3 regions of the Pantoea sp. PA1 genome follow, and region 2 is predicted to be linked to each of the others. Evidence: predicted binding sites of a transcription regulator. Region 2 holds the regulator's gene; each other region holds the start of a gene.
What was found. The regulator CRP, encoded in region 2, controls carbon source genes, mostly activating them, when cyclic AMP is high. The targets are predictions, from matches to a motif close to ATGTGANNNNNNTCACAT.
Positions count from the first base shown of each region.

Region 1: AC1V0D_RS15405 (maltoporin) is a predicted target of CRP. The motif match lies at 1,594-1,611, and genes of this name have one in related genera.
Region 3: AC1V0D_RS05845 (sugar transporter) is a predicted target of CRP. The motif match lies at 1,788-1,805, and genes of this name have one in related genera.

Region 1 covers NZ_JBXGEE010000003.1:406,890-413,759, forward strand. The annotation lists gene AC1V0D_RS15395 (COG4705 family protein) at 1-251, shown strand, start outside; gene AC1V0D_RS15400 (LacI family DNA-binding transcriptional regulator) at 365-1,435, opposite strand; gene AC1V0D_RS15405 (maltoporin) at 1,701-2,963, shown strand; gene AC1V0D_RS15410 (PTS sugar transporter subunit IIB) at 3,069-3,383, opposite strand; gene AC1V0D_RS15415 (beta-galactosidase) at 3,609-5,669, opposite strand; gene AC1V0D_RS15420 (glycoside hydrolase family 53 protein) at 5,711-6,870, opposite strand, start outside.
Region 2 covers NZ_JBXGEE010000005.1:19,238-26,107, forward strand. The annotation lists gene AC1V0D_RS17675 (YheU family protein) at 1-128, shown strand, start outside; gene AC1V0D_RS17680 (phosphoribulokinase) at 190-1,059, shown strand; gene AC1V0D_RS17685 (OsmC family protein) at 1,650-2,054, opposite strand; gene crp (cAMP-activated global transcriptional regulator CRP) at 2,358-2,990, shown strand; gene AC1V0D_RS17695 (YccS/YhfK family putative transporter) at 3,048-5,135, shown strand; gene argD (bifunctional acetylornithine/succinyldiaminopimelate transaminase) at 5,125-6,345, opposite strand; gene AC1V0D_RS17705 (aminodeoxychorismate/anthranilate synthase component II) at 6,427-6,870, opposite strand, start outside.
Region 3 covers NZ_JBXGEE010000001.1:1,189,523-1,196,392, forward strand. The annotation lists gene AC1V0D_RS05830 (MFS transporter) at 1-595, shown strand, start outside; gene AC1V0D_RS05835 (hypothetical protein) at 774-1,034, shown strand; gene cybB (cytochrome b561) at 1,146-1,685, shown strand; gene AC1V0D_RS05845 (sugar transporter) at 1,859-3,043, shown strand; gene bhsA (multiple stress resistance protein BhsA) at 3,107-3,364, opposite strand; gene bhsA (multiple stress resistance protein BhsA) at 3,400-3,657, opposite strand; gene AC1V0D_RS05860 (TetR/AcrR family transcriptional regulator) at 3,966-4,616, shown strand; gene rhaM (L-rhamnose mutarotase) at 4,650-4,964, opposite strand; gene rhaD (rhamnulose-1-phosphate aldolase) at 4,954-5,796, opposite strand; gene AC1V0D_RS05875 (L-rhamnose isomerase) at 5,808-6,870, opposite strand, start outside.

The DNA.
Region 1 (6,870 bases), on a different contig from region 2:
CGGGTGCGCTGGCGCTTATCTGGGCTGCGAGTCGCTTTACCTCGCTTTCGCGCACGGCGCTATTCTGGGCGGCCTTTATCCTTACGCGGCCTCTGGGTGCAGTGGTGGGCGATTTTCTGGATAAACCGCTTGCCTCGGGCGGGCTCGCGCTGAGTCGCTACGGTGCCTCGCTGACGCTGGGCCTGATCATCATCGCGTTGCTGGTGCTGCTGCCACAGCGCCCGGCTGCGAAAACCGCCACCGCGCATTAACCGCACGACCGGGAAAACGGGCGCTCGCCTGCTTCAGTCCCTGGCAGAGCCGCCTGCACCGGCGGCTTTTCAGGATTTGCCGTTAACAGGTGTACCTGGAATATGCCGGCTGGCTACTCAAGCCGGCTGGCGATGAGGCGCAGTTGTTCTGCTATCTGCTTTAAATCCCGCTGCTGCTGTCCGGCCATACCGGTTGAACTGCGCACCACCAGTTTAGCCGGCAGAATCGAGGAAGAACGCTGCTCATCCTGTTCGCTGGCCAGCAACAGCCTTGCAACCGCCTCTTTGCCCTGCAAATCGAGGTCCAGCGACACCGTAGTCAGCGCCGGATGAAAAAACGCACTTTCATAGGTGTCGTCATAACCAATCACAGAGATCTGGCCCGGCACCGCCACACCGCGCTGATGCAGCGCGCTCAGCACACCCAGCGCCATCTGATCGTTGCCCACCAGCAGTGCGCTGAATCCGGGCGCTTCCCGCAGCAGCTGCAGTACACCGTTGTAACCACTCTGTGCGTCCCAGTTACCGTGGCTGATGCTGACGGGCTTCAGACGGTAACTCTCCAGCGTATCCAGCCAGCTTTTCAGACGCAGATTTGCTGAAACCGACTGCTCGGGGCCGGCCAGCAGGGCGAACTCGCGATGGCCCTGCTCATAGAGATATTTAACGCTGGCACGGGTGCCGTCAGCCGGGTTAAACGAAACGTTAAACACCGCGCTGTAAGGATCGACATCCAGAAACAGACAAAGGATATCGTCATTCTCCTGCACGATTTGCTCAGCATCGTGGCTCTCCAGCGGGACGTTGATGATCACCTTGTCCACCCGCTGAGACTTCAGCTCATTGATGCAATCCTGGAGGCTTTGATTGACGTTCTCATCAATCATGGCGATTAGCACCTGGTATTCAGCAGCATTAGCATAACGTTTAACCGCAGCGGCCACCTGCGAGGGGGCATGCAACGCCAGCGAGGTGGTCACCAGACCCAGCGTGGTGCTCTGCTTACCCACCAGTTGCTGTGCCAGCCTGTTAGGTACATAGCGCAGCGTTTCAATAGCGTGTTCCACCTTGCGCCGCGTTGATTCCGAAACGTTTGCCGACTTATTCAAAACCCGCGAAACCGTCTGATACGAGACGCCAGCGTGGCGTGCGACATCCTCTAAGGTGGCATTTTTTGATTTCATAATTCGCATCCCTGATGACCAATGGCGGAATGGTATCACAGCCGTGGTGTCAGCCAGCCCACCGCTGTCACATTGCATGAATAAAAAGTAAAAGTAATACCTTCACATATTGAGATTTGGTGATCTGATTCACTAATCGTTACAAATAGCGCCGCTTTATTTGCAGTATCTCACACATTATCGCGATTTTATTTGTCACTCATCTGACAAAAAGCGTTTACTGCCGCTGTCATGTGAACGTATTACAAATAAAAATGAGGATAACATGGAAACAAGGTTACGTACTGCTGCCGTGGCGCTTGCTGCGGCCCTGACTTCCCCGACGCTCTATGCCGCTATCGACAACATTGATTTCCATGGCTATCTCCGTGGTGGGGTGGGCGTATCGCAGGATGGCGGTATTGAAGAGTATCAAAAGAACAAAGTCGGCCGTCTCGGCAACGAAGCGGATACTTACGGCGAGGTCGAACTGGGCAGTGAGGTTTACAAGAAGGATGATGTCAGTTTTTATGTCGACACCATGGTCAGTATGTTCTCCGACGGCTCAAATGATAACGAAACCACCTTCGGTGACGATGCTCAGTTTGGCCTGCGCCAGCTTAATCTGCAGATCAAAGGACTGGTGCCGGGTGACAAAGATGCCGTGATCTGGGGCGGTAAACGCTACTATCAGCGTCATGACCTGCACATTATTGATACAAAGTACTGGAATATCTCTGGTTCGGGTGCCGGTATCGAAAACTACACGCTGGGTCCGGGTGCTGTCTCTTTTGCCTGGATTCGCGGCGATGCCAATGATGTGGATTACCGCGTCGATGGCGACAACGACGTCAACATTAACTACCTGGATCTGCGCTATGCCGGCTGGAAACCCTGGAGTGGAGCCTGGACCGAGTTTGGTATTGATTACGCCATGCCAAACACCACCAACAAACAGAAGGAATATGGGGGTCTCTATGACGCGGATAATGGCGTCATGCTCACCAGTGAAATCAGCCAGGACATGTGGGGCGGCTACCAGAAACTGGTCTTCCAGTACGCCAATAAAGGTCTGGCGCAGAATATGATTTCGCAGGGCGGCGGCTGGTATGACATGTATAACGATACCCGCAACGCCAGCGGCTACCGCGTGATCAATACCGGTCTGCTGCCGGTCACCGACAAATTTTCTCTGAACCAGGTCTTTACCTGGGGATCAGCAGACGATATCACCGCCCAGACGAGTAAAAGTACCCTGCTGTCGCTGGTTGGTCGCGGTCAGTATCAGTTTACGCAATATGTCCGCGGCATCGGCGAAGTGGGTAGCTTCTGGCAGAAAGATGAAAACAAAGTGGGCAGCGACTACAAAGCAGCAGGACAGAAATATACGCTGGCACTGGGTCTGGCAGCCGGTCCCGAATTTATGTCTCGTCCGGAACTGCGCCTGTTTGCCTCTTATCTGAATGACTCAGAAGATGGACACAGCTTTAAAGACAACACCAGTAATAACACCTGGAACTTCGGCGTACAGGTCGAAGCCTGGTGGTAACTGCGCCATCGCCTCCCTGGGGTCATTGTTAAGCTCTTATGCAGGGGCTTTATGGATAACCGGCGACGGTTATCCATTTTTTTGTCCCGGATTCAGAACAGTGCCTCATTCCGGCTGAAAGAAACGTTCTTCCAGCAACTGACGCAACGGGTCGGACTGCCTGCCAAATATCGCATGGACTTCCTGTCCCAGAATCACCACGCCAATTGCCCCTGCCTTCTGTAAACCCGCCGTATCCACCGCCTTCAGTGAGGTCACCTTCACCCGCAGCCGGGTTATGCAGGCGTCCACCTGCTGAATATTGTCACGCCCGCCAAAGCACTCGACAAGCCGTTCCAGTAGCGCGTTGTCTATCTCAACCTCCTGTGCCGTAATCGGCTGCCGGCTGAAATATTGCTTAAACGATTTCAGACTCACCATGTTGTTCTCCTTCAGAGGATAAAAAGGCGGGCTGCTGCCCGCCACTCACGACTGATACACGAAAACGAGCGGGCCATGCCGTGACTGCCCGCAGAAGATAGCCTTTTCCTGCCCTCGGCCTCTAAAAAACCAGCCCTGCATCAACAGCAAAAACCCCGCTCTTCCTGCAGAGAATGCCATCTCTTGAAGTGATGGGGGCATAGGCCCCCTGAGCCTGTGCTCTCCCTATTCCAGCGGTCGGCTCAACACACGGCATCCCCACGCTGCCAGCATCAGCGATCCTGTCATGGGTGTGCCATCAATCAAATCGCTCAGCCCGGCAGGCAATAACACCTGCTGCGTCTGGCCAGTAAAGTTCTGCACAAACAGAAACGCCTGTTCACCATCGGTACGCCGCTGAACGACCACCCCAGGTGGCAGCTCAATCGGCAGTGCGCGCGGTAATTCCAGCTGCTTAATCAGTGCACCATAAAAATCCCGATGGAACGACAGATCATTACGCGACGCGATATACCACGCTTTACCCTGACCTACCCGATTTACGGTCACCGCTGGCGTTCCGGCATAAAAATCACTCTCGTAACTGGCCAGCGCCGTCGCCCCTTCCAGATGAATATGCTCGCAAAGCTCGCGCGCCTGATAAGGTCCGCTCAGCCCCAGCTCATTGCCGCGTATCCCGCGCACGCCGTTGAACTCCTCATCCGTCAGACTATCGATCTCTTCTGACCAGATGCCGAGTAATGGCCGCAGCGGACCCGGGAATCCTCCGAGGTAACAGAGATCGCTCTCATTTACGATGCCGCTCCAGTAACTGGCGACAAAATGGCCGCCGCGCTCCACATGCTGCCTGGCCCGTGCTGCAAAACCATCACGCACCATATAGAGCATTGGCGCAATTACCAGATCGTAGCCGCTGAGCTCGCTATCACCATTAATCACATCCACCGCCACCCCCTGCTCCCAGAAGGCACGATAGTGTTCGTTCACCGTGCGCTCATAATGCAGGCCCAGATTGCGTGGTCCCTGCGCGTTATCCATCGCCCAGCGACTCTCCCAGTCAAAAATGATCGCGACGCGCGCCTCAACCCGACTGCCCATGACCGGCGTCATCGCTGCCAGCATCCGGCCCAGCTCTCTGACTTCACGCCCGGTGCGGGTATCAAGATGACCGACATGATCGACCACCGCACCATGAAACTTCTCAACTGAACCCCGACTCTTGCGCCACTGGAAATACTGCACCGCGTCCGCACCATGCGCCACTGCCTGCAGGGAAGAGAGAATATGCATCCCCGGCTTCTTCAGCTTACTGGTCGGCTGCCAGTTCGTTGCGCCTGGCGTCGACTCCATTAATACAAAGGGCTTGCCCTGTTTCAGGGTGCGCATCAAGTCGTGGTACATCGCGGTATAACAGGCAAGCGTGGTCTCATCCCTGACGTTGTGCCACATCGGATAGCTATCCCAGGAGATAAAATCGAGTGCTGATGCCAGCTTCCAGTAATCGTAGTCGTAGAAATACTCCATGAAATTGGTGGTCGCGGGCAGGTCAGGATTCGCCTGTCTGAGCGGTTTAATCTCCTCACGACAGAAGTCCGTCACCTGATCGGTCATAAACCGACGCCAGTCCAGATTCAGACCGTGGATCGACATTTCACCCTGCGGCGCTGGCGACACAATCTGTGACCAGTCACTGTAGGTATGACTCCAGAAATCACTCCACCAGGCGAGATTCAGATTATCCAGCGTCTCATAGCGGCGCTGCAGCCAGCCGCGAAAGGCCTGCTGACAGCGGTCGCAGTGACACTCCCCGCCATACTCGTTAGAGACATGCCAGCCGATCACCGCAGGATGATGCGCATAGCGCGCCGCCAGTCTGCTGTTTATCGCCTGCACCTTCTGACGATACACCGGTGAGGTCATACAGTGGTTATGACGGCCGCCATGCAGGGCGGGTATGCGATCGCGCCCCACACGCAGTACCTCCGGATAAGCCTGCGACATCCAGGCCGGGCGCGCTCCGCTGGGCGTGGCAAGAAACACAGATATTCCCTCCAGCCAGAGCGAATCGATCACTTCATCCAGCCAGCCAAATTCATAGCGTCCCTCTTCCGGCTCCAGCTTAGCCCAGCTGAAGATACCCACCGACATGACGTTACAGTTCGCCTGCTTCATCATCGCGACATCGTCATCAATAATGCCCGGCTGGTGCATCCACTGCTCCGGATTGTAGTCAGCACCATGCAGCAGCCGGTTAACCCGGGCGCTGAGCGGGGGAAATTTATTCATACCTGTTCCTCAGAGGAAGAGATCAGCGTCAACGCTGATAGTTAATTGAAAACCTGTAGCGAAGGCAGGGCCTTGCCGTGACAGTCAAACAGCGCCTGGTTCTCGCGGGCGTTACCCTGTTTCCATTCGTCGTGGATATATTTCATGCCTGCGGGCGTGGCCCAGGTATTACCCGGCGCGGGGATCCACGCCGGTTCCCAGTACACCACGCCCTTACCGCGATGATCCGGCACCGCCAGTACCGCTGTGATCAGGTCATGCAGATAAGCCGCCTGCCCTGCGACCGTGCCCGGATAACCGCCTGCCTGCGCCTCTCTGGCCTGGAAACTGTTCTCAGCGCTATCGCAGTTTTCCAGCGTGTAGCCATAGGCGGCTTCCACCACCATCACGTCTTTGTCGTAGCGCCGGGAGATGTCATCCATGTTTGCTTTCAGTGCACTGATGGGGCCGTTCCAGTAGGTGTACATCGACAGTCCGATCACATCGAACGGCACATCGCGCTTAACAATTTCGTCGAACCACCAGCGGAACATATCGTTTTTGGTGCCCTCAGCCAGATGCAGCATGATCTTCACCTGATGCGGATCGCTGAGGTTTTCACGCAGCCCGCTGATGCCTGCCTTGAGCAGGCCCGCCAGCCGATCAAACTCACCGCCGTTCTGGCCCCAGCTTTTGCCTTCCGGCCAGAGCATGCCGCCATTAAGCTCATTGCCAATCTGCACAATATCCGGCATCACGCCTTCTGCTTTGAAGCGGGCGAGGGTGTCGCGCGTGTAGTCATGCACCTTTACTTCCAGCTGGGGAAAGGTCAGCGACTGCCAGGCTTTAGGCTTGAACTGCTTGCCGGGGTCGGTCCAGAAGTCGCTGTAATGTATGTCGAGTAACAGCTTCAGACCTGCCGCTTTGACACGCTTCGCCAGCGCCAGCGTGGTCGGCAGATCGTTACCGCCACCGCCATAGGTGTGACCGTTGTCATCGGTAGGATCGACCCACAACCGCAGCCGGATAGTGTTGATACCGCTGGCTTTCAGAATGGCGATAGCATCCTGCTGTTGATTCGCAGCGTTATAGAATTTCGCGCCCTGCTTCTCCAGTTCTGCCAGCGAAGAGATGTCCGCCCCTCTGATAAAATCGGCAGGCCACGGTCCGGCAGAGGCGATGTCTGGCTGTCCGGCGGCGAGCAGCGGCGTCGCCCAGGCCA
Region 2 (6,870 bases):
AGGAGCGCAGCCTGGTCGACAAGGTCGCGGATGTGCGTCGGCAGCTGGAGTCTGGCGAAGTGGTGCTGGTGTGGTCGGAACTGCATGAGTCGGTCAATATTATGCCGCGCAAAGAATTTCGCGGCTGATGCACCGGCGGGCATTTCATGATAACAATGCTCATTGCCCGACCACACAGGGAGCTTTTCTATGTCTGCTCGTCATCCCATTATCGCGGTGACCGGTTCCAGCGGCGCAGGAACCACCACCACCAGCCTCGCGTTTCGCAAAATCTTCCAGCAGCTAAATCTGCATGCGGCGGAGCTGGAAGGCGACAGCTTTCACCGCTTTACCCGTCCTGAAATGGATATGGCGATTCGTAAAGCGCGCGATTTAGGACGTCACGTCAGCTATTTCGGCCCGGAGGCCAACGACTTTGGCCTGCTGGAGCAGAGTTTCAAAGAGTATGGTCAAAGCGGACAGGGCCAGTCGCGTAAATATCTGCACACCTATGATGAGGCGGTGCCGTGGAATCAGGTGCCTGGCACCTTTACGCCGTGGCAGCCGCTGCCGCAGGACACCGATATTCTGTTCTATGAAGGCCTGCATGGCGGCGTGGTCACCGCGCAGCATAACGTCGCAGAACAGGTGGATCTGCTGGTGGGCGTGGTGCCGATTGTTAACCTTGAATGGATTCAGAAGCTGGTGCGGGACACCAGCGAGCGCGGCCACTCCCGCGAGGCAGTGATGGATTCGGTAGTGCGGTCGATGGAGGATTACATCAACTTCATCACGCCTCAGTTCTCCCGCACCCATATTAACTTTCAGCGCGTGCCGACCGTGGATACCTCGAACCCGTTTGCCGCCCGCGCTATCCCGTCACTGGATGAGAGCTTTGTGGTGATCCACTTTCAGGGACTGGAGGATATCGACTTTCCCTATCTGCTGGCGATGCTGCAGGGGTCGTTTATCTCGCACATCAATACGCTGGTGGTGCCCGGCGGTAAAATGGGGCTGGCGATGGAGCTGATCATGGGGCCGCTGGTGAAGCGGCTGATGGAAGGTAAACGGATAGAGTAAGAGGTCAGCAAAAAACCCTCAGAGAGCAGATGCCTTTTGCAAAAATGTAAAACCGGTTTTTCTGCGGATTAAGGCTTACTGCTGAGCAGGCTTCAGGGAGAATACGCCTTTCGTAAAGACGCAAAACCGCCATTCCTGGCCCGCTATGCTTTGCTACAGGCGTATGCTCCCTTCACTTCATGTCCGGTAGCCGCATCCGGTTTCAGTAAGGCCGCTACAAACAAAACCTGCATACAAAGAATCTGACAGCAACACGAAAGCTCATCATGCAGGGAACCGGGTCAGAAGAGGAAAGCGTCCCGCCGCCCGGATAAAAACGCCGGGAGCGTTTTTGAACAACGCAACGCGTTGGCCCGGCTACGGGCGCACCTCAGGGATGAGGTGCGTAATCGCGCGGGCCGAGCGGCCATGGATTGGCTCAAGCGACTTTCCGATCTGACCCGGTTTCCTGCGCAGGCACGGCCTGACAGCGAACCACCACAAATCGATCCGACCCGGTTTTCTGCGCAGGCACAGTCTCAAAGTGAATTCCCCCATCCAGGCACGGCCTCACACCGGACTGCCAGCAACTTTAAAAAAACCTGCGGCTATTACAGCTCAACCACCTCATAGCTGTGCGTCATCGTCACCCCTTTCCCCAGCATGATGGCCACCGAGCAATATTTTTCAGCAGAAAGATCCACCGCGCGTGAGACCGCTTTATCCTGGAGTGCTTTGCCACTCACGATAAAATGCAGGTTGATGTGCGTAAAGATTCGCGGCGCCTCTTCACGACGTTCTGAGGTCAGTTTTACTTCACAATCAGCCACATCGTTGCGGCCTTTTTGCAGAATTGATACCACATCGATCGCGCTGCATCCGCCCGCCGCCATCAGCACCATCTCCATTGGGCTGGGCGCTTTATCCCCTGAATTGCCATCCATCAGGATCTGATGGCCGGAGGATGACTCACCAAGGAATGTCATCCCTTCTACCCATTTCACTCTTGCCTGCATGATTTTTGCTCCGGAATACGCTGTTTTGTCGCCAGAGTACGCTTTCGCCTGATAAACAGCAATCCAGAGAAATCCGCCCTTAGCTGAAGCGAGACAACAGAAGACAGTCGGCAAAAGCTGTGCTACAAACAGAGCTGAAAATATTTTTCGTCACCCGATGGCGAAGCCGGGAAGAATGATGCGCACTGCGCCTGATGCGGCCCGAATAATTTCCTGAAAAGGAAACGCTTGAAGCTTTCACCGCCTGACAGGGAAAACTGCCCCCTGTATTTTGGGCACGATTACAACAGAGGATAATAGCGAATGGTTCTCGGCAAACCGCAAACAGACCCTACACTCGAATGGTTCCTGTCCCATTGCCATATTCACAAGTATCCATCCAAAAGTACGCTGATTCACCAAGGTGAAAAAGCTGAAACGCTTTACTACATCGTGAAAGGTTCCGTCGCGGTTCTGATTAAAGATGAAGAAGGCAAAGAGATGATTCTTTCCTACCTGAATCAGGGGGATTTCATCGGCGAGCTTGGCCTGTTTGAAGAAGGTCAGGAGCGCAGCGCCTGGGTTCGTGCTAAAAGCGCGTGCGAAGTGGCGGAAATCTCCTACAAGAAATTCCGCCAGCTGATTCAGGTGAACCCTGACATCCTGATGCGACTCTCATCGCAGATGGCGCGTCGCCTGCAGGTGACGTCAGAAAAAGTGGGTAACCTCGCTTTCCTCGACGTGACCGGACGCATTGCACAGACTCTGCTTAATCTGGCGAAACAGCCAGATGCCATGACGCATCCCGACGGCATGCAAATTAAAATTACCCGTCAGGAAATTGGCCAGATTGTAGGTTGTTCACGCGAAACCGTGGGCCGTATTCTGAAGATGCTGGAAGATCAGAATCTGATCTCTGCACACGGTAAAACCATCGTCGTTTACGGCACCCGCTAATTCCTGTCATCCACGGCGTGATGTTCGCATCACGCCGTTATTGTTTGTGCTGAGCCGATGTGGCGTCGAATTATTTATCACCCTGAAGTGAACTATGCCCTGCGGCAAACGCTGGTGCTCTGCCTGCCGGTCGCGCTGGGCTGGCTGGCTGGCGACCTGCAAAAAGGTCTGCTGTTCTCGTTAGTCCCCGCCTGCTGCAACATTGCCGGTCTCGATACCCCGCATAAACGCTTCTTCAAACGTCTGATTGTGGGCGGCAGCCTGTTTGCGCTTGGCAGCTTCCTGATCCAGTGGCTTACCCTGCATGCGGTTCCGCTGCCGCTAATCCTGTTTGCGATGCCCCTGTTGCTGGGTGTCACCGGGGAGATCAGCCCGCTGCATGGCCGCCTGCTCTCCGGCACCCTCATCGCCGCTATTTTTACCCTGAGCCTGACGGGCCGCATGCCCATCTATGTGCCGCCGCTGCTCTATATCGGCGGCACCCTCTGGTATGGCGTGTTTAACTGGTTCTGGTTCTGGCTGTGGAAAGAGCAGCCGATGCGCGAAAGCCTGAGTCTGATCTACCGCGAGCTGGCGAACTACTGCGACGCCAAATATACCCTGCTGACGCAGCTGACCGATCCGGAGAAGGCGCTGCCGCCGCTGCTGGCTCGCCAGCAGAAAGTGGTCGATTTGATCAACACCTGTTATCAGCAGATGCATATGCTGTCGGCGAGCCGCGACAATAGCCATAAACGGCTGACGCGCGCCTTTCAGGTGGCGCTGGATCTGCAGGAGCACATCTCGGTCAGCCTGCACCGGCCGGAAGAGGTGCAGAAACTGGTTGAGCAGAGCCATGCTGAAGCGGTGATCCGCTGGAACGCCAAAACCATCTCAGCCCGGCTGCGGGTGCTGGCCGATACCATTCTCTACCACCAGTTAGCCGATCGTTTTGCGATGGATAAACAGCTTGGCGCGCTGGAGAAGATCGCCCGTCAGCATCCCGACAATCCGGTGGGCCACTTCTGCCTTTATCACTTCAACCGCATTGCGCGGGTGCTGCGCACCCAGAAACCGCTTTACCAGCGCGACCTGATGGCTGACCGCCAGCGCCGTCTGCCGCTGCTCCCGGCGCTGCGCAGCTACCTCTCATTTCGCTCCTCAGCGCTGCGCACTGCCGGTCGCTTTGCGGTCATGCTGATGCTGGGCAGCGCGCTGGCGCTCTTCTTCAACATCCCTAAGCCCTACTGGATTCTGATGACGATCATGTTCGTCAGCCAGAACGGCTACAGCGCCACCCGCGTCCGTATCCAGCACCGTGCGCTCGGCACCTTTGCCGGTCTGGTGGTCGCGGCGGCCACACTGCGTCTGGCGGTGCCGGAACCTGTCGTCCTGCTGGTGATGCTGGCGATTACCTTTATCAGCTATCGCTTTACCCGTCAGTTTTATGGCTGGTCGATGATTGGCTTTACGGTCACCGCGGTTTACTCGCTGCAGCTCCTCTCACTGAATGGCGCGCAGTTTCTGCTGCCGCGACTGATGGATACGCTGATGGGCTGTCTGATCGCCTTTGGCGGCATGATCTGGCTCTGGCCGCAGTGGCAGAGTGGCTTACTGCGGCAAAATGCCCATGACGCGCTGGAAACCTATCAGGATGCGCTGCGCCTCCTGCTGGGAGAGGAACAGGCACCCGGCAAACTGGCTTATCAGCGTGTGCAGGTGAATCAGGCGCACAATGCGCTGTTTAACTCGCTGAATCAGGCGATGCAGGAGCCGGGTTTCAACGCCCAGTATCTGAAAGATATGCGGCTCTGGGTCACGCACAGCCAGTTTATCGTCGAGCACATCAATGCGATGACCATTCTGGCGCGTGAGCACACCATGCTGACCCCCTCGCTGGCGGAACGTTACCTGCAATCCTGTGAGATCGCGCTGCAACGCTGTCAGCAGCGGCTGGAATATGAGGGTGCCAGTTCGCAGGTTAATCTGCTGGATGAGCTGGGGAATATCAGTGAAGGACCGGTAACGGTGGTGGAGCAGCATGTGCGACGCATTCTCGATCATCTCAGCGTCATGCACACCATCTCCTCGCTGGCGTGGAGCCAGCGACCACAACATGGCCGCTGGCTGATCAGACACTTACGGAAAAAATCCGCTAGCCGTTGAGCACTTTGCCGACAGCCGTGGCAAAGCGGCTCATGCCCTCTTCGATGTCAGCAGGCTCGATGATCAGCGACGGGGCAAAACGCATCACGTCGGTGCCGGCGACCAGCACCATCACGCCTTCAGCGGCCGCGGCATTGAGGATGTCGCGCGACCGTCCGGCATGCTGCGGTTTCAGCGCCGCGCCAATCAGCAGCCCCTTGCCGCGAATATCGCTGAACAGATCGTACTTCGCATCGATAGCCTGTAAGGCGGTCACAAAGTGCTGACGACGCGCCTCAACGCCTGACAGCACCTCTGGCGTATTGATGATATCGAGTGCGGTTTCGGCAATGGCACAGGCCAGCGGGTTGCCGCCGTAGGTGGTGCCATGCACGCCTGGCGCCATCGTCGAGGCGATCTCATTAGTGGTCAGCATGGCGCTGACCGGGAAACCGCCGCCCAGCGCTTTGGCTGAGGTCAGGATATCGGGCTGAACACCATAGTGCTCATAGGCGAACAGCTTGCCGCTGCGGCCCATACCGCTCTGCACTTCGTCCAGCACCAGCAGCGCCTGATGCTTATCGCACAGCTCACGCAGTCCCTGCATAAAGGCCTGCGTCGCGGGCATCACGCCGCCTTCGCCCTGAATCGGTTCCACCACAATGGCGCAGGTGTGATCGTCGATAACCGCTTTTACCGCCTCCAGGTCGTTGAACGGCACATGCACGATGTCCGCCGGTTTCGGGCCGAAGCCGTCTGAATATTTTGGCTGACCACCAACCGTGACAGTAAACAGCGTCCGCCCGTGGAAGGCGTTATGAAAGGCGATGATCTTACTTTTGAAAGGGCTGTGTCGTTTGCAGGCGTAGTAACGCGCCAGCTTAAAGGCGGCTTCGTTCGCTTCGGCACCGGAGTTGGCAAAGAAAACGCGCTCCGCAAAGGTGGACTGGATCAGCTTACTGGCCAGGCGCAGGGCCGGTTCGTTGGTGAAAACGTTGCTGGTGTGCCACAGGGTTTCGCCCTGGCTTTTCAGCGCCTCCACCAGCGCCGGATGGCAGTGGCCCAGTGCGGTGACGGCGATCCCGCCGGAGAAATCGATATACTCTTTGCCCTGCTGATCCCATACACGACTGCCTTTGCCTTTTACCGGCACAAACTGCGCAGGTGCATAAACAGGCAAAATAACGTTATCGAACGTCTCCCGGGTAACCGCAATTTTTTCCGCCGCCATTGATGACCCCATTTGAATGATAGTTGTGCAACATTGAAATAATAATCACAAAATATGCATAAAAAATCACTCAAAGGCAACTTATTGCGTCAGGAAATTGCGCAGCAGCTGATGACCCTGCTCGCTGAGAATGCTCTCGGGATGAAACTGCACGCCTTCCAGCGCCAGCGTTTTGTGGCGGAAACCCATGATCTCGTCAGGCTCACCGTCGCGCAGACTCCAGGCGGTGACCTCGAACGCATCGGGCAGCGTCTCGCGCTGCACGATCAGCGAATGGTAACGGGTGACCGTCAGGGGATTGTTGAGATCGCGGAACACACCTTTGCCGGTGTGCTGAATGGCGGAGGTTTTGCCGTGCATCACCTGACGGGCGCGCACCACCTGCGCACCATACGCCTGCGCGATAGCCTGATGACCCAGACAAACGCCCAGCACCGGCAGCTGCCCGGCAAAGTGGCGGATGGCCGCCAGTGAGATCCCCGACTCCGAAGGCGTACAGGGGCCGGGGGAGATCACCAGATGGGT
Region 3 (6,870 bases), on a different contig from region 2:
CATCACGCTGCGTCCGCGCAACCTGCTGATTAACTTCCGGCTGCACTGGCGCGATCCCGGCCTGCCCTGGCTGTTTGCCGAAGGGTTCCTGCTGATGGGTGCCTTTGTCACGCTGTTTAACTACATCGGCTACCGGCTGCTGGATGCCCCCTGGCATCTGAGTCAGGCCGTGGTCGGGTTGTTGTCGGTGGTCTATCTCACCGGCTCGTGGAGTTCGCCGAAAGCGGGTGCGCTGACCAGCCGGCTGGGACGGGGACCGGTGATGCTGGGTGCGACCGCCATTATGCTGCTGGGACTGCTGATCACGGCGTTCAACTCGCTCTGGCTGATCCTGCCGGGGATGATGCTGTTCACCGCCGGCTTCTTTGCCGCCCATGCGGTTGCCAGTGGCTGGATTGGCCCGCGCGCACGCCGGGCGCGGGGCCAGGCCTCATCGCTTTATCTGTTCAGCTACTACGTGGGTTCCAGCGTCGCCGGGACGCTGGGCGGTCTGTTCTGGCATAACTTTGGCTGGCACGGCATCACGCTGTTTATCAGCACCCTGCTGCTGCTGGCGTTGCTGGTGGCCTGGCATCTGCACCGCAAAAAGCTCTGATTTCCCTCTTCTGCCAGGCCCGGATGGCCTCACCAGGCCTGGCAGCACCACACGCTGACTGTCGCTCATCCTCTTCCCTGAAAATCCCCCGCGAAAAAACCCCACAATTCCCGCTATAATCGGTTTTATTGAATCATTTCATCTGCTTTGCCTCTTAACACGGCAACAAGGAACGCCTGTGGCTCTCTACTACTACGTCAATAAACAATCGGGATATAACGATAATCATGTGGTGCATGCCGCTGGCTGCCCGCATCTTCCCGACATGGAAAACCGACTGTTTCTGGGCAGTTTTTATCACGTCAATGCCGCCATTCTTCAGGCAAAAAAATATTACGTGGGGGCTATCGGCTGTGAGAACTGCTGCCCGATTAATGCCAGCCACCTACCGGAGACGCCGCTCAGCGTCGCCCAGAAACATACGCCGGGGTCACGCTAAGCTGTCGGAGGGTGTTGGCGTGAAATCTACTTACCGCTGCGCTAATTTGTTAAGCATCAGCGCCGTTTTCCGTTATGTTACTCTTCCTGACTCTTTTTGATGGAAAGCACGATGCGGGATAAGTTTGCGCGTTCTCAGATCGCCCTTCACTGGCTGACCTTTTTACTGGTCGTGACAGCCTACGCCACCATTGAGCTGCGCGGCTTTGTGCAGCGCGGCTCCTGGCAGGGGTACGCCATGATCATCACCCACTTCAGCGCAGGTGCGACCGTTCTGGTGCTGATGATCGCCCGCCTGTTTCTGCGTACCCGTCATCGCACGCCACCCATTACGCCAGCCGCACCGCGCTGGCAGACCGGGGTGGCTCATCTGACGCACACCCTGATCTATGCCCTGTTTATCACCCTGCCGATCCTCGGCCTGTCGTCGCGCTACCTCAAGGGGCGGGAGTGGTGGCTGTTTGGCATCAGCATGCCGGTTGCACCGGAGCCCAATTTTGACCTGGCGGATACGCTGATCGACTGGCATGAAACCCTGGCACCGCTGGGATACTGGCTGATCGGGCTGCATGCGGCGGCGGCGCTGTTTCATCACTATCTGCTTAAAGACAATACCCTGCTGCGCATGATGCCGCCTCGCCGCGGTCAGTAATCTCGTCCCGTCGCCCCTGAACGGGGCGATAAAAAAATTTCCGCCTTAAAAGCCGGTTATCAGGTTTCGCTTCCCGCTTTATTCACTACAATGGTCTGTAATTTGTGACGCAGGTCACTTTCGCTGGATGTCTGCCACATCCGAATTCGCTGTACTGACAGATTTGACACCTCATGCAACCAACAACTGTTTCACGTAAAACTGCCTGGCTACGCGTGGTCTTGCTGGCCATCGCGGCTTTTGTATTTAATACCACCGAATTTGTACCGGTGGGTCTCCTTTCGGACATTGCGGCTGACTTTTCCATGCAGACGGCGGATGTCGGGATCATGCTGACGATCTACGCCTGGGTAGTCGCGCTGCTGTCACTGCCGCTGATGCTGCTGACGCGCAACGTGGAGCGGCGACTGCTGCTGGGGGTGCTGTTTACGATCTTTATCGTCAGTCACGTCCTGTCGACTTTCGCCTGGGACTTTCGGTCGCTGATGGTTTCACGCGTCGGCATCGCCCTCTCTCACGCGGTGTTCTGGTCGATCACGGCTTCACTGGCTATTCGCGTGGCCCCGGCCGGAAAGAAAACGCAGGCGCTGAGTATGCTGGCGACCGGAACCGCACTGGCCATGGTGCTGGGGGTGCCGATTGGCCGTGTGGTGGGTCAGTATCTTGGCTGGCGAACCACCTTCGGCGCGATTGGCCTGTCGGCACTGGTACTGATGATCATGCTGGTACGGATACTGCCGCGTCTCCCCAGTGAACACACCGGCTCGCTGAGCAGCGTGCCGATGCTGTTTCGTCGTCCGGCGCTGGTCAGCATGTATCTGCTGGTGACCATTGTGGTGACCGCGCACTACACGGCCTACAGCTACATCGAGCCCTTTATGCAGAGCGTGGCGCAATCCAGCGGCAATTTCACCACCCTGCTGCTGCTGCTGTTTGGCTCTGCGGGTATTCTGGGCAGCGTGCTGTTCAGCACCCTGGGCAATAAATTCCCTTCCGCGCTGCTGATTGCCGCGATTGCGCTGATCACCCTCTGCATGGGACTGCTGATCTTTGCTGCGGTTCGTCCGGCGGCGATCGCTATCCTGTGCATCGTCTGGGGCATGGCGATGATGATGATTGGACTGGGTATGCAGGTGAGGGTGCTGTCTCTGGCGCCGGATGCAACGGATGTGGCAATGTCACTCATGTCCGGCATCTACAATATCGGCATAGGCGCAGGCGCGCTGCTGGGAAGCCAGGTCAGTCTCTATCTGAATATGTCGGAAGTCGGCAACGTCGGGGGGATGATCGGTCTGGTGGCGTTACTGTGGTGTGTCTATATTTTCCGCCGTTATCCTCAGCTTCGCAGTAATGGCTAAGACCGGCGCGGAGAGGATAAAAAAAAGGCTTCAGATAATCAGGTTATCTGAAGCCTGTTTCTCTTATTTATAGAGAATGGCGGTGCCATGCAGGTTGTTGCTGCCAGAGGTCGAAGTGATGCGGAAAGACTTTGCTCCGGCATCGCTGGCCTTTTCTGACAGTTGCTGCTCAAGCGAGGTCAGATTGCTGCTGCCCGTCGCGCTGATGACGCCCACGCGTTGCTGATCCAGTGGCGTGCTGCTCACCTGCTGCGCCGCCACGCTGGTGAACGAGAGGCCACTGAGCAGGGCCGCCGCCACTATCATACTGATACGTTTCATAACGAACCCCTTCTTCATATCTGCCGGATGCCAGGTTACTGATAAATCACAGCCGTGCCGTGCAGTTTGTTCTGACCGCTGGTTGAGGTGATGCGGAATGATTTCGCACCGGCTTCATCCGCTTTGGCCTTGAGCTGCGCTTCGACTGAACTCAGGTTGGTGCCGCCCAGCACAGAGATGGTGCCGACAGGCTGCTGATTAGCCGGTTCGCTGGTAACCAGGTCAGCGGCAGACGCGCCAAAAGTCAGTGTGGTGAGTGCCAGAACAGCCAGGGTAGTTTTGATGGTTTTCATAATCTTCTCTCTTTTCAGTGATCGTGTTCAGTGGGTCTGAAATCGGTTGTCGCTATTTAATTAACGACCGTTAAATAAATGATAGACCCCGATCAGGCTGGCCGTCAATATTTATTTAATGAGCGTTATTTTAATCGCGAAGTGGCGTGATTATGGGCTTCAGCCCCTTTTCTGACTTAACCATAGGGGCGATAAAACCGGGCTGGCGCACAAAATGGCAACCCCGGAGGATGGCCTGCCTCTCTGCCCTTGCACATTTTTATAATGATCGGTAATTTAATAGAGTGTTCCCCAGTCAGAGAGGATGTATGAGTCAGGTTCAGGATTGCGATACCCGGAAATGTCGTGGCCGTCCCAAAGTGTTCGATCGTGAAGCCGCTCTCGATAAGGCACTGACCCTGTTCTGGACCCACGGGTACGAAGGCACCTCGCTCGCCGATCTGGTGGCCGCTACCGGTGCTAAAGCGCCGACGCTCTATGCGGAGTTCGTCAATAAAGAGGGATTGTTCCGCGCCGCGATGGAGCGCTATGTTGAGAAATTCAGCGCCTGGCGTGACGCGGCACTGGGCGATGATAAGCTGGCGGTCTCTGAGGCGGTTGAGGCCTATTTCCGCGCTACCGCGGCCTGCTTTACCGAACGCGATTCGCCCGGCGGCTGCTTCTTTATCTGCACCTCAAGCGCCCTGTCGGCGGCTTCCGCGGATATTGCGGCCATGCTGCAAGAGCAGCATCAGTCACAGGAGCAGGTTTTAAAGGATTTCCTCTGCTCGCGTCAGCAGCGTGGTGAACTGGGAGAGTCAGTGGACATTGCTGCGCTGTCACGCTATCTGAGCTGTCTGCTTCAGGGCATGTCGGTGCGGGCGCGGGAAGGTGCGGAGCGCGCAGACCTGGAGAGTATTATTGATACGCTGATGGCGATGTGGCCCACCCTGACAGGACTCTGTCAGGCTCAGCGGTAAGATTCAGGGCGGGATTCCCGCCCTGTTGCACGTTCAGCTGAGAAAGAAGACCGGCCGGAGCGGCTGACTGACGGGACTGTTGTCCGCATGAGAGGGCATCAGATCCTTCATGGAGGCCCACCAGCGCTGACAGACCGCCGTTTGCGCCACTGCGTTCCAGCGCGCTTCCGATTCAATCTCCACGCTGGCAAAGAGCAGATGCCGCTCCTCATCCAGCCAGATGGCATAATTACGGGCACCATGTGCTTTCAGCGTTTCAGCCAGTTCGGGCCAGATGGGTGAGTGACGACGCTCATACTCCGCATGACAATCCGGATTGACCTGCATCACAAAGGCTTTACGCAACATGGGCAGGCCCCGCATCCAGTGCTGGTTGCCAGGGCGTGACACCAAAACGTTTACCCAGCGCGACCAGCTGTTCTGTGGTGATGCTCTGACGTATCCCGCCCATCGACAGCACCTTAACCATCACTTCAGATGATTTCTCGGCGGTGTCAATCAGCCCAAACGTCTCATCGAGCGTCGGGCCGGTGCCAAAGACGCCGTGGAACGGCCACATCACCAGCGTGTGCGACTGCATCTGCGCCGCCGTCGCGGCGCCGATCTCATCGGTGCCGGGCACCATCCAGGGCAACACGCCCACGCCATCCGGGAAGACCACCAGACACTCGGTGCTCCCCTCCCACAGCAGGCGGGTAAAGCGCGCCGACTCCATCTCAACCACATAACTCAGGGCCATAAAGTGGGTGGCATGACAGTGCATAATCACCCGATCTCTGCCGCCGCTGACTGCCTTGCGCACCGCATGCGACTGAAAATGTGACGCCAGCTCGGAGGTCGGCAGCCCGCCATTGACCAGCCCCCAGTGAATTTTGCAGGAGAGCCCCTGGCTGTCGACCTGCAGCAGTGCCAGGCAGTCCGCGGGGTCCAGCTGAACGTTGCGCATAAATTTTCCCGACCCGGTCACCAGAAACCAGTCGTTTGCCAGCGCCGGGGCGGGCTGACTCAGCTCGAAACAGCGTGGCTCCTGGCAGAAATCAGCCCTGTAGGGGCTCACCTCCTCCTCGCTCAGCCGCAGGCTGACGTTGCCACCATTGCGTTCATCCCATCCCTTCAGCCACATGTCGCTGGTTGCCTTAACCATTCCCTTTACAAACTCTGAAGCAAGAATGCTTTGCATAATGAAATCCCTTAACGTTGGCTCAAAATCTGCTGTTCATAATGGCGCACATCACTTAACCAGCTGGCGTCAGCCGGAACGTCATGACGCAGGCACCAGGCTTCCCACACCGCCTGCCACGGCAGTGATTTCTGCTCTTCCAGCCAGACCAGCCGCGCGGTGTAATCCCCGCCATTCTCAGCCTGACGCAGACGATCGGTCGGCTCCAGCAGGGCGCGCAGCAGCGCCTTCTGGGTGTTGCGGGTGCCGATAACCCAGGCCGCAATCCGGTTGATCGACGCGTCAAAGAAATCGAGGCCGATATGCACTTTGTCGAACAGCCGGTGACGGACGATCTCACTGGCAATAGCCTGCGTTTCATCATCCAGCAGCACCACATGATCGCTGTCCCAGCGCACCGGACGGCTGACGTGCAGCAGCAGGCGCGGCACATAGAGCATGGCGGCGGAGATCTTGTCGGAGATCACCTCGGTAGGATGGAAATGGCCCGCATCCAGGGTCAGTGCCGTCTGACGGCTGGCGGCGTAGCCCAGATAAAACTCATTTGATCCTACGGTGTAGCTCTCTGCGCCGATACCGAACAGCTTGCTCTCTACCGCATCGATGTGATGCTGCGGGTTGAGTTTTTCCGCAATGACCTCATCCAGGGCGCTCATCAGACGCTGACGCGGCGCCAGCCGATCGACGGTGATATCCTTCATGCCGTCCGGTACCCAGATGTTCATCACTGAAGGCGTGCCCAGCTGCTCACCAAAGTGGGCTGAGATGCGGCGACTGGCTTTGCAGTGGTCGATCCAGAACTGGCGCACGGTTTGATCGCTGTGCGACAGCGTAAACCCGTCAGCACTGAGCGGATGTGAGAAGCAGCTGGGGTTAAAATCGAGCCCCACGCCCCGCTCCCTGGCCCATTCGACCCAGCGCGCGAAATGCGCCGGCTCAATAGCGTCCCGTTCAACCGGCCTGTCGCTCTCCAGATAGAGTGCATGCAGGTTCAGGCGCTTGAGGCCGGGGATCAGCGACATCGCCTTATCGATATCACCGCGCAGTTCGCTGGCGTTGCGTGCACGTCCCGGA